4 regions of the Shewanella sp. 125m-7 genome follow, and region 1 is predicted to be linked to each of the others. Evidence: predicted binding sites of a transcription regulator. Region 1 holds the regulator's gene; each other region holds the start of a gene.
What was found. The regulator sigma-54, encoded in region 1, starts transcription at its own class of promoters, with help from an activator protein. The targets are predictions, from matches to a motif close to GTTGGCACGNNNNTNGNNT.
Positions count from the first base shown of each region.

Region 2: the regulator sigma-54 is predicted to act here: its motif matches at 1,249-1,267, upstream of fliE (flagellar hook-basal body complex protein FliE).
Region 3: the regulator sigma-54 is predicted to act here: its motif matches at 1,363-1,381, upstream of flgB (flagellar basal body rod protein FlgB).
Region 4: the regulator sigma-54 is predicted to act here: its motif matches at 854-872, upstream of flgF (flagellar basal-body rod protein FlgF).

Region 1 is NZ_JBRILQ010000006.1:91,318-93,525, forward strand. It holds gene hpf (ribosome hibernation promoting factor) at 1-88, opposite strand, end outside; gene ACVBIL_RS04500 (RNA polymerase factor sigma-54) at 119-1,579, opposite strand; gene lptB (LPS export ABC transporter ATP-binding protein) at 1,716-2,208, opposite strand, start outside.
Region 2 is NZ_JBRILQ010000045.1:26,812-29,019, reverse strand. It holds gene ACVBIL_RS17410 (sigma-54-dependent transcriptional regulator) at 1-923, shown strand, start outside; gene fliE (flagellar hook-basal body complex protein FliE) at 1,318-1,650, shown strand; gene fliF (flagellar basal-body MS-ring/collar protein FliF) at 1,692-2,208, shown strand, end outside.
Region 3 is NZ_JBRILQ010000043.1:13,457-15,664, reverse strand. It holds gene ACVBIL_RS16985 (chemotaxis protein CheV) at 1-269, shown strand, start outside; gene ACVBIL_RS16980 (CheR family methyltransferase) at 418-1,251, shown strand; gene flgB (flagellar basal body rod protein FlgB) at 1,414-1,812, shown strand; gene flgC (flagellar basal body rod protein FlgC) at 1,815-2,208, shown strand, end outside.
Region 4 is NZ_JBRILQ010000043.1:8,674-10,881, reverse strand. It holds gene flgF (flagellar basal-body rod protein FlgF) at 909-1,652, shown strand; gene flgG (flagellar basal-body rod protein FlgG) at 1,663-2,208, shown strand, end outside.

The DNA.
Region 1 (2,208 bases):
GTCGTTCAAGCTTTGTAAATTTTTCTTCTACATAACCTCGCAATGAATCCGTGATTTCGACGTGATGTCCTGTCAGGTTGATTTGCATATATCGATCCTCCAAGTGCCTAATTTTGAGTTATAAACTCTTACGTTGGTTTGAGGGGGGGATCAGCATTGCTTCTCGATATTTTGCAATCGTACGTCTAGCAACTTTAATCCCTTGTTCAGCCAAAAGTTGCGCCATTTTGCTATCGCTCAATGGTTTCTTTTGGTTTTCTGCTGCGACTAACTTCTTAATAAATGCTCTAATTGCTGTTGATGAACACTCCCCCCCATCATCTGTTCCTACGTGGCTGGAGAAGAAATACTTGAGTTCAAAAATACCTCTTGGGGTATGCATATACTTTTGAGTGGTAACGCGTGAGATGGTTGATTCGTGCATTTCAACGGCTTCAGCAATATCGTTTAGTACCATAGGCTTCATGGCTTCTTCGCCATATTCAAAAAATCCTTGCTGGAATTTCACAATACAGTTACTTACCTTTAGCAAGGTGTCGTTACGGCTTTCAAGGCTTTTAATAAACCATTTAGCTTCTTGCAAATGACCACGGATAAACTGCCCATCGGCCTGATTTTTGGTGCTACGAGCCATAGAGGCATAATGTTGGTTAACATTAATTTTAGGCATGTAATCAGGATTAAGCTCTACTACCCAGCGACCTTTTTTCTTGCTAACAGATACATCTGGAATCACGTATTCGTCTTTACTACGGGCAATAGCGAGCCCTGGTCTCGGGTTGAGGGTTTGGATCAGTGTGATAGCATCACGCAGATCATCCTCTTTGAGCTTAGTTTTACGCATTAACTGCCTAAAATCACGTCCAGCAATCAGGTCTAAATAGTCTTTAATCAGTAGTCTAGCGTTATCAATATGCGGAGTATCGGCGGCGTACTGGGCTAATTGGATAAGCAAACACTCGCTAAGATCACGCGCTGCAACGCCAATGGGGTCAAAATGTTGAATGCGTTTTAAAACGGCTTCGACTTCATCAAGCTCGGTTTCAGGATCGCCCATCGCCTCTAAAATATCATCACAGCTTTGGGTTAAGTAACCGCGCTCATCAATGGCGTCGATAATAGCGGTGGCGATAGCGAGATCATTCTCTGAAAATGGAGTCAGATTTTTTTGCCACTCGAGATGCTCATATAATCCTTCACTCGTCTCGCCTTGAAATGGCATATCGTCTTCACGACTCACGCCTGAGCTTGAATTAGAAGAAACGGTATAGACTTCATCCCAAGTCGTGTCCATTGGCAGTTCATCTGGCATAGAGTCTTGAGTCATGGCATCGGAGGTTTCAACGCTGGCGCTATCTAGATCTAGGTCATTAGAATCACTTGAAGATGGATCGTCACTGTTGTCCATGTCGCCATCTGATTGCTCTTCATCTAACTCTAGTAACGGATTAGAATCTAATGCTTGTTGGATCTCTTGTTGTAACTCTAAAGAAGACAGTTGTAACAGACGGATCGCCTGTTGTAACTGTGGAGTCATGGTGAGCTGTTGACCCATTTTGAGCTGGAGTGACGCTTTCATCGTACCGCTATTCCCTACACTGTAGTTAAACGTTTAAGCTCGCTGAATTGGCGAAGGTAGCTCTAAAACTCAATAGTTTGATTTTTATTGGAAAGAATTCCATATTGAGTTTATTAGCTTCCATACTGTGAATTAACTATAGCCTGAATTGTTCACCTAAGTACACCGCACGAACCTGTTGGTTGTCCAAGATTTCAGCAGGCGTGCCTTCGGCAATGAGATTTCCGTGACTTACGATATAGGCATGCTCACAAACGTCTAATGTTTCACGAACATTGTGGTCAGTAATTAATACACCTAAGCCGCGGCTTTTAAGCTGCTCAATGATTTTTTTAATATCGATAACTGAGATCGGATCAACACCTGCAAACGGCTCGTCTAATAAAATGAACTTAGGGTTGGCCGCGAGTGCTCTGGCAATCTCAACTCGGCGACGCTCCCCCCCTGACAGCGCCATACCTTGGCTGTCGCGGATGTGGGTAATGTGAAACTCTTCTAACAGATGCTCTAATTGCTCTTCACGTTGCTCGTTATTGATATCATCGCGAATTTGCAAAACAGCCATAATGTTGTCGCGCACCGATAATTTTCTAAAAATACTGGCTTCTTGAGGTAAGTAGCCGATACCT
Region 2 (2,208 bases), on a different contig from region 1:
GAGTCGCAGCGTCAGATGCATCCGTGATGATAATGGGGCCAAGCGGTAGTGGTAAAGAGGTGCTTGCTCGTTATATACATCAAAATAGTCAGCGTGCTACCGAGCCATTTGTGGCTATTAACTGCGCCGCCATTCCTGAAAATATGCTAGAAGCCACCTTGTTTGGCTATGAAAAAGGCGCGTTCACCGGCGCGTATCAGGCATGTCCAGGTAAGTTTGAACAAGCACAAGGTGGTACCTTACTGCTTGATGAAATTTCCGAAATGGAAGTCGGGCTGCAAGCTAAATTACTACGAGTATTGCAAGAGCGAGAAGTCGAGCGTTTAGGTGGCCGTAAAACCATTAAACTTAATGTTCGAGTGTTGGCGACGTCTAACCGTGATTTAAAAGCTATGGCGACATCGGGCGAGTTTAGAGAAGATCTTTATTATCGTATTAATGTGTTTCCATTGACTTGGCCTTCGCTGAATCAGCGTCCTGCCGATATTTTACCCTTGGCAAGGCACTTGATACAGCGTCATGCATTGATAGCTAATCGCAGTGAGTTGCCACAATTGAGTGAGTGCGCTTCACGCCGATTATTAACTTATCGTTGGCCTGGTAACGTTCGCGAATTAGATAACGTGGTTCAAAGAGCGTTGATCTTGTGCGCGTCTAATGAAATTACCGCCGCAGACATCATTATCGATTCTTTGGAGTTAGATTTTAGTACTGAGCTAGCCCCCAAGCCTGACGATAAACCTGTTGAACTTGACGGTTTAGGGGATGAGTTAAAAGCCCAGGAGCATGTGATTATTCTAGAAACCTTGACACAGTGTAACGGCAGCCGAAAATTGGTTGCAGAAAAGCTCGGGATCAGTGCCAGAACCCTGCGTTATAAAATGGCCAAAATGCGCGACTCAGGCATTCAAATTCCTGCTTAAATGGATCTAGGACCTAGGACCTAGAACGTTCGCAGGCTCACTCACAGGACGCTTCGCTACTAGGTCCTAGGAAAATCGCAAGAAAAGTCAAAAGCTTTCATTGGTTTTATTTATGCAATTGCTTTGATCTTTATGCTTTCCTAGAACCTAGAACCTTCTTTTATCGTAGGTCGGCATTTATGCCGTCGCTTTAATCTTTTAACGCTTTTCCGTAAGCGAAGCGTTCCGTAGTGACATTCAATTACATCAAACAGTCACGTGCTGTAAGGCCGCAGGCCGTTCGTCTCATCTTTCCCGTCTTAGCTATTCCCCCTTCTTTTGACAAACTGGCAAGCTATTTGCTTTATCTAGCTATATCAACATTTTCGTCAACAAAACGACATCGGAGCTAAGTATGCAAATTGGTGCTAATTCATTACTACAAGAGATGCAGTCACTTAATGGTCAAATTGGTACTTCAAGTATTCAGACGGGCATCGCTCGCCAAGTGCAGAATACTTCGAGTAGCGATTTTGGTCAGCTACTGTCGCAAGCTGTTGGAAATGTAAGCGAACTTCAATCAAATGCTGCTAATCTCGCCACTCGACTCGATATGGGAGATACCACAGTGACATTATCTGATACCGTGATCGCCCGAGAGAAATCAAGCGTTGCTTTTGAAGCAACCGTGCAAGTGCGCAATAAGCTCGTAGAAGCTTATAAAGAAATTATGAGTATGCCCGTTTAGGCCTTTTACAGTAAAAACAGGGTGCAATAGTGAGTACAGAAATGGTCGTAGGTACAGGTTCAGGTTTAGCAACCAACCCACAAACATCAGGCGTTCAGGAAGAACATAAGCCGGGTTTAATGGGGTCGTTAGGTGGCGTTGATATGTTACGTCAAGTGACAATGATTTTGGCGCTTGCTATCTGTTTAGCCTTAGCTGTGTTTGTGATGATCTGGGCGCAAGAACCTGAATATCGTCCATTGGGCCAAATGAGCACTGCCGAAATGGTGCAGGTGTTAGATGTTCTCGATAAAAACCAGATTAAATATGAAATCCAAGGCGACGTAGTTAAAATTCCCGAAGACAAATATCAAGATGTAAAAATGTTGATGAGCCGTGAAGGGCTCGATAATGCAGAAGCTAATAACGATTTTCTAAATAAAGACAGTGGTTTTGGTGTGAGCCAGCGTATGGAACAAGCGCGCTTAAAGCACAGCCAGGAACAAAACCTTGCCCGCGCCATCGAAGAATTAAGAAGTGTCACTCGCGCGAAAGTCATTTTAGCCTTACCAAAAGAAA
Region 3 (2,208 bases), on a different contig from region 1:
TGCGTGCGATTGCCGCAGAACTTGACGATGTGTCGACAGAGATCCCATTGATTATTTCTGATATCGAGATGCCAGAGATGGATGGCTATACGTTAACCGCTGAAATCCGTGATGATCCAAAGCTAAAAAATATTAAAGTGGTATTGCATACTTCGCTCAGCGGTGTGTTTAATCAAGCTATGGTACAAAAAGTAGGGGCTAACGATTTTATTGCTAAATTTAACCCTGATGAGTTGGCAGCGGCAGTAAACAAGCACTTAAGTCTTTAATTACCATTTATTACCATTATTTAGCATCGACAGAAACCATCGCTTGCTTGTATTTGTGTTGGTGCTAAGGTATAACGCTGCGTTCGTTTTACCTGTGGTCAGACTCGTTTGGCCAATGCGGTTTGTTTTATTGAATTAGGATATTAGAGTGGCGAATAGATCTCTTGCTGAGAATGAGTACAATCAATTTAGATTATTCTTAGAACAGCACAGTGGTATTGTGTTGGGAGAAAATAAGCAGTATTTGGTGCGTAGCCGGCTTGCGCCTCTAATGGGTAAGTACAATTTGCCCTCCTTATCTGATGTGGTTAAGCAGTCGATGAAGCCAACAGAGCGCCAACTGCGCACAGAGGTTATCGATGCCATGACCACAAACGAAACATTGTGGTTTCGTGACCGTTATCCTTTCGAGTTATTATCGAGCAGCATATTACCGACATTCAGCCGTCTAGGTCGTCCGGTAAAGATTTGGTCTGCAGCCTGCTCTTCTGGCCAAGAACCTTATTCGTTAGCTATGACTATTATGGAGCACCAGCAGCGTAAGCCTGGAAGCTTGCCAGGTAGCGCCAGCATTTTGGCAACCGACTTATCGCCATCTATGCTTGAGCGTTGTAAAAATGCCGAGTACGATAATCTTGCGTTAGGTCGTGGTTTGTCCGATGAACGTAAACGTCAGTTTTTTGATGCTTTGCCCTCAGGCAATATGGTCATTAAAGACAACGTTAAGCGCTTCATTAACTTTCGCGCGCATAACTTACTGGAAAGTTATACCTTATTAGGCAAGTTCGATATTATCTTTTGCCGTAACGTGTTGATCTATTTCTCACCAGAGGCAAAGCGGAAAATCCTACGGCAATTTGCTGCCGCATTAAATCCTAATGGCATTCTATTTTTAGGCGCATCAGAGTCTATTGCTGGCTTGTCGGATGAATTTAATATGGTGCGCTGTAATCCAGGGATCTATTATCAAAAGCGAGGCTAACACCTTGTTCGCTTGAATTTGCTTTTGCTAACGCGTCTTTATGACGCGTTTTTTGTATCTGGCATTCGATATTCAACATTCTTCCCATTTAATCTTCCTCTAACCACCTTATTTGGCACAACTATTGCTTTGTTTTAGCTATCGAGCTGAGGAGGCAATTTTATGGCGATTAGTTTTGACCAAGCATTAGGGGTTCATCAATACACTTTGGGCGTTCGCTCCCAGCGTGCAGAGATCCTGTCTTCAAATATTGCCAATGCCGATACGCCAAATTATAAAGCTCGCGATGTCGATTTTTCAAAAGCCATGGGGGCGGCCCAATCTCAGCAATCGGGTTTAACCATGGCTAAAAGTGATTCTAAACACTTCGATATGGCGGCATTAACTCAGCAACATGTAGCTTACCGAGTGCCTAATCAGCCAGATACGGGTGACGGTAACACGGTTGATATTCAGCAAGAGCAGTCTTCTTTTATGCAGAATGCACTGGAATATCAAATGTCACTGGGTTTTCTAGACAGCAAGTTTTCGGGTATGAAAAAAGCGATTAGAGGCGATTAATCATGAGCTTATTTAATATTTTTAATGTTGCAGGTTCGGGTATGTCGGCTCAGTCGGTCAGACTTAATACCACGGCGAGTAATATCGCTAACGCTGATTCTGTATCAAGTAGCGTCGGAGAGACATACCGCGCTCGTCATCCTATTTTCGAGGCTGAAATGAGTAAGGCTCAACAGCATCAAAGTGCAGCTCAGTCTGTTGCTGTTAAAGGGATTGTCGAAAGTGACTTACCACTGAATAAAGAGTTTTCGCCAGATCACCCGATGGCGGATACTGATGGCTTTATCTACAAGCCAAATGTGAATGTAATGGAGGAGATGGCGAACATGATTTCAGCCTCTCGTTCTTATCAAATGAACGTACAAGTCACTGAAGCGGCAAAATCAATGCTTCAGC
Region 4 (2,208 bases), on a different contig from region 1:
TGGTTTTATTTATGCAATTGCTTTGATCTTTATGCTTTCCTAGAACCTTCTTTTTTCGTAGGTCGGCATTTATGCCGTCGCTTTAATCTGTTAAGTCTTTGCTGTAAGCGAAGCGTTCCGTAGTGACCTTCAATTCAATCAAACAGTCACGTGCTGTAAGGCCGCAGGCCGTTCATCTTCGCGTTTGCCGTCTCAGCCTTAACCTAGAACCTGACTTTCCTAGCACCTTCTTTTTTAGTAGGTCGGCATTTATGCCGTCAGTTTTGAAATGTTACGTAAGCTTTGATGGGCTAAAGCCCAACCTACACCTTGTGAAGGAGCATCGCTTCTAGGGGCAAGGAGAAGCACAAATAAATACGAACGCTTCGCTCACGGAAGACGGAACGTTCGCAGGCTTATTCACAGCACGCTGCGCTTACGGTATAAGCTAAGAAGTTACTAGGGCGTTCGCAGGCTCACTTCGAGGACGCTTTGCTTCTAGGTCCTAGGGAAATCGCAAGAAAAGTCAAAAGCTTGCATTGGTTTTATTTATGCAATTGCTTTGATCTTTATGCTTTCCTAGAACCTAGAACCTAGAACCTAGAACCTAGAACCTTCTTTTTTCGTAGGTCGGCATTTATGCCGTCGCTTTAATCTGTTAAGTCTTTGCTGTAAGCGAAGCGTTCCGTAGTGACCTTCAATTCAATCAAACAGTCACGTGCCGTAAGGCCGCAGGCCGTTCCATCTTTGCATGCCCGTCTCAGCTTTTCTCATCTTAGCTTTAACCTAGAAGGAGCAACGCGACGCTCTCGCAGTGGCATTCAATTAAAGTCAATAGTCACGTCCTAGCAGCGTAGCGTCCTCCTTTATATATCTTGGCATGATGTTTGCTATTAATTTCGTTAGACGGAAGTTTGACGGGGTGTTACGTGGACAAATTGCTCTATGTCGCGATGAGCGGCGCAAAACAGAATATGAATTCGTTGGCAGTCAGTGCCAACAATTTGGCAAACGCAAATACAGATGGCTTTAAATCCTCTCTTGCTCAGGCTCGCTCAATGCAAGCTTTCGGCGAAGGGTTGCCTACTCGCGTGTTCTCGATGACTGAAACGCCGTCAGCTAATTTTTCTAGTGGTCCAATTAAAACCACTGGCCGTGATTTAGACATTGCCGTCAAAGGTGATGGCTGGATTGCCGTGCAGGCCGAAAATGGTGGCGAAGCTTACACTCGCTCAGGCAGTTTGCGTTTCGATAACTCCGGTGTGTTGCGTAATGACAAGGGCACGGCGGTGATGGGCGACAATGGGCCTATTGTATTGCCGCTGCCGATTGAAAAAGTCGAAATTTCCCAAGACGGTATCGTCTCCGTTCGTCCCTCAGGTGCTACAGCTGAAGTTATCGAAGAGGTGGCTCGTATTAAACTGGTCAACCCGGGTAATCAAAATTTAATGCGCGGAGAAGATGGTTTGTTCCGCTTGATGTCTGGTGAAAATGCAGCAGCCGATCCCAGTGTTGGCTTGATTAGTGGCGCTGTCGAAGGCAGTAACGTCAATGCAGTGCATGAGATGGTATCTATGATTGATATACAGCGTCAGTTTGAGATGCAAGTGAAAATGATGAAAACAGCAGAAGAGAACGATCGTGCGTCCTCTTCCTTAATGCGCATAAGCTAGGAGAGATACTATGCATCCCGCTTTATGGATAAGTAAGACTGGTTTAGACGCTCAGCAAACTGATATTTCAGTTATTTCTAACAACGTGGCTAACGCTAGCACCGTCGGCTTTAAAAAGAGTCGTGCGGTATTTGAAGATCTGCTTTATCAAAATGTGAATCAAGCCGGCGGCATTAGCGCATCCAATACTAAACTGCCAAATGGTTTGAGTATTGGTTCGGGTACCAAAGTGGTCGCAACCCAGGAGATCTTTACTCAGGGCAACATGCTGACCACAGATAACTCGCTGGATTTGATGATAGAAGGGCCGGGTTTTTTTGAGGTGCAGATGCCAGATGGCGCCGCAGCGTATACCCGTAGTGGGCAGTTTAGCTTAGATGAAACCGGACAAATCGTAACGCCAGGTTCAGGCTACGTGATTCAGCCTGCTATCACCATTCCAGAAGGCGCCACGAGCATTACGGTATCGGCTGAAGGCGAAGTGTCAGTTAAAACACCGGGTAATGCAGAAAATCAGGTGGTGGGGCAGTTAGCTATATCCGATTTTATTAACCCG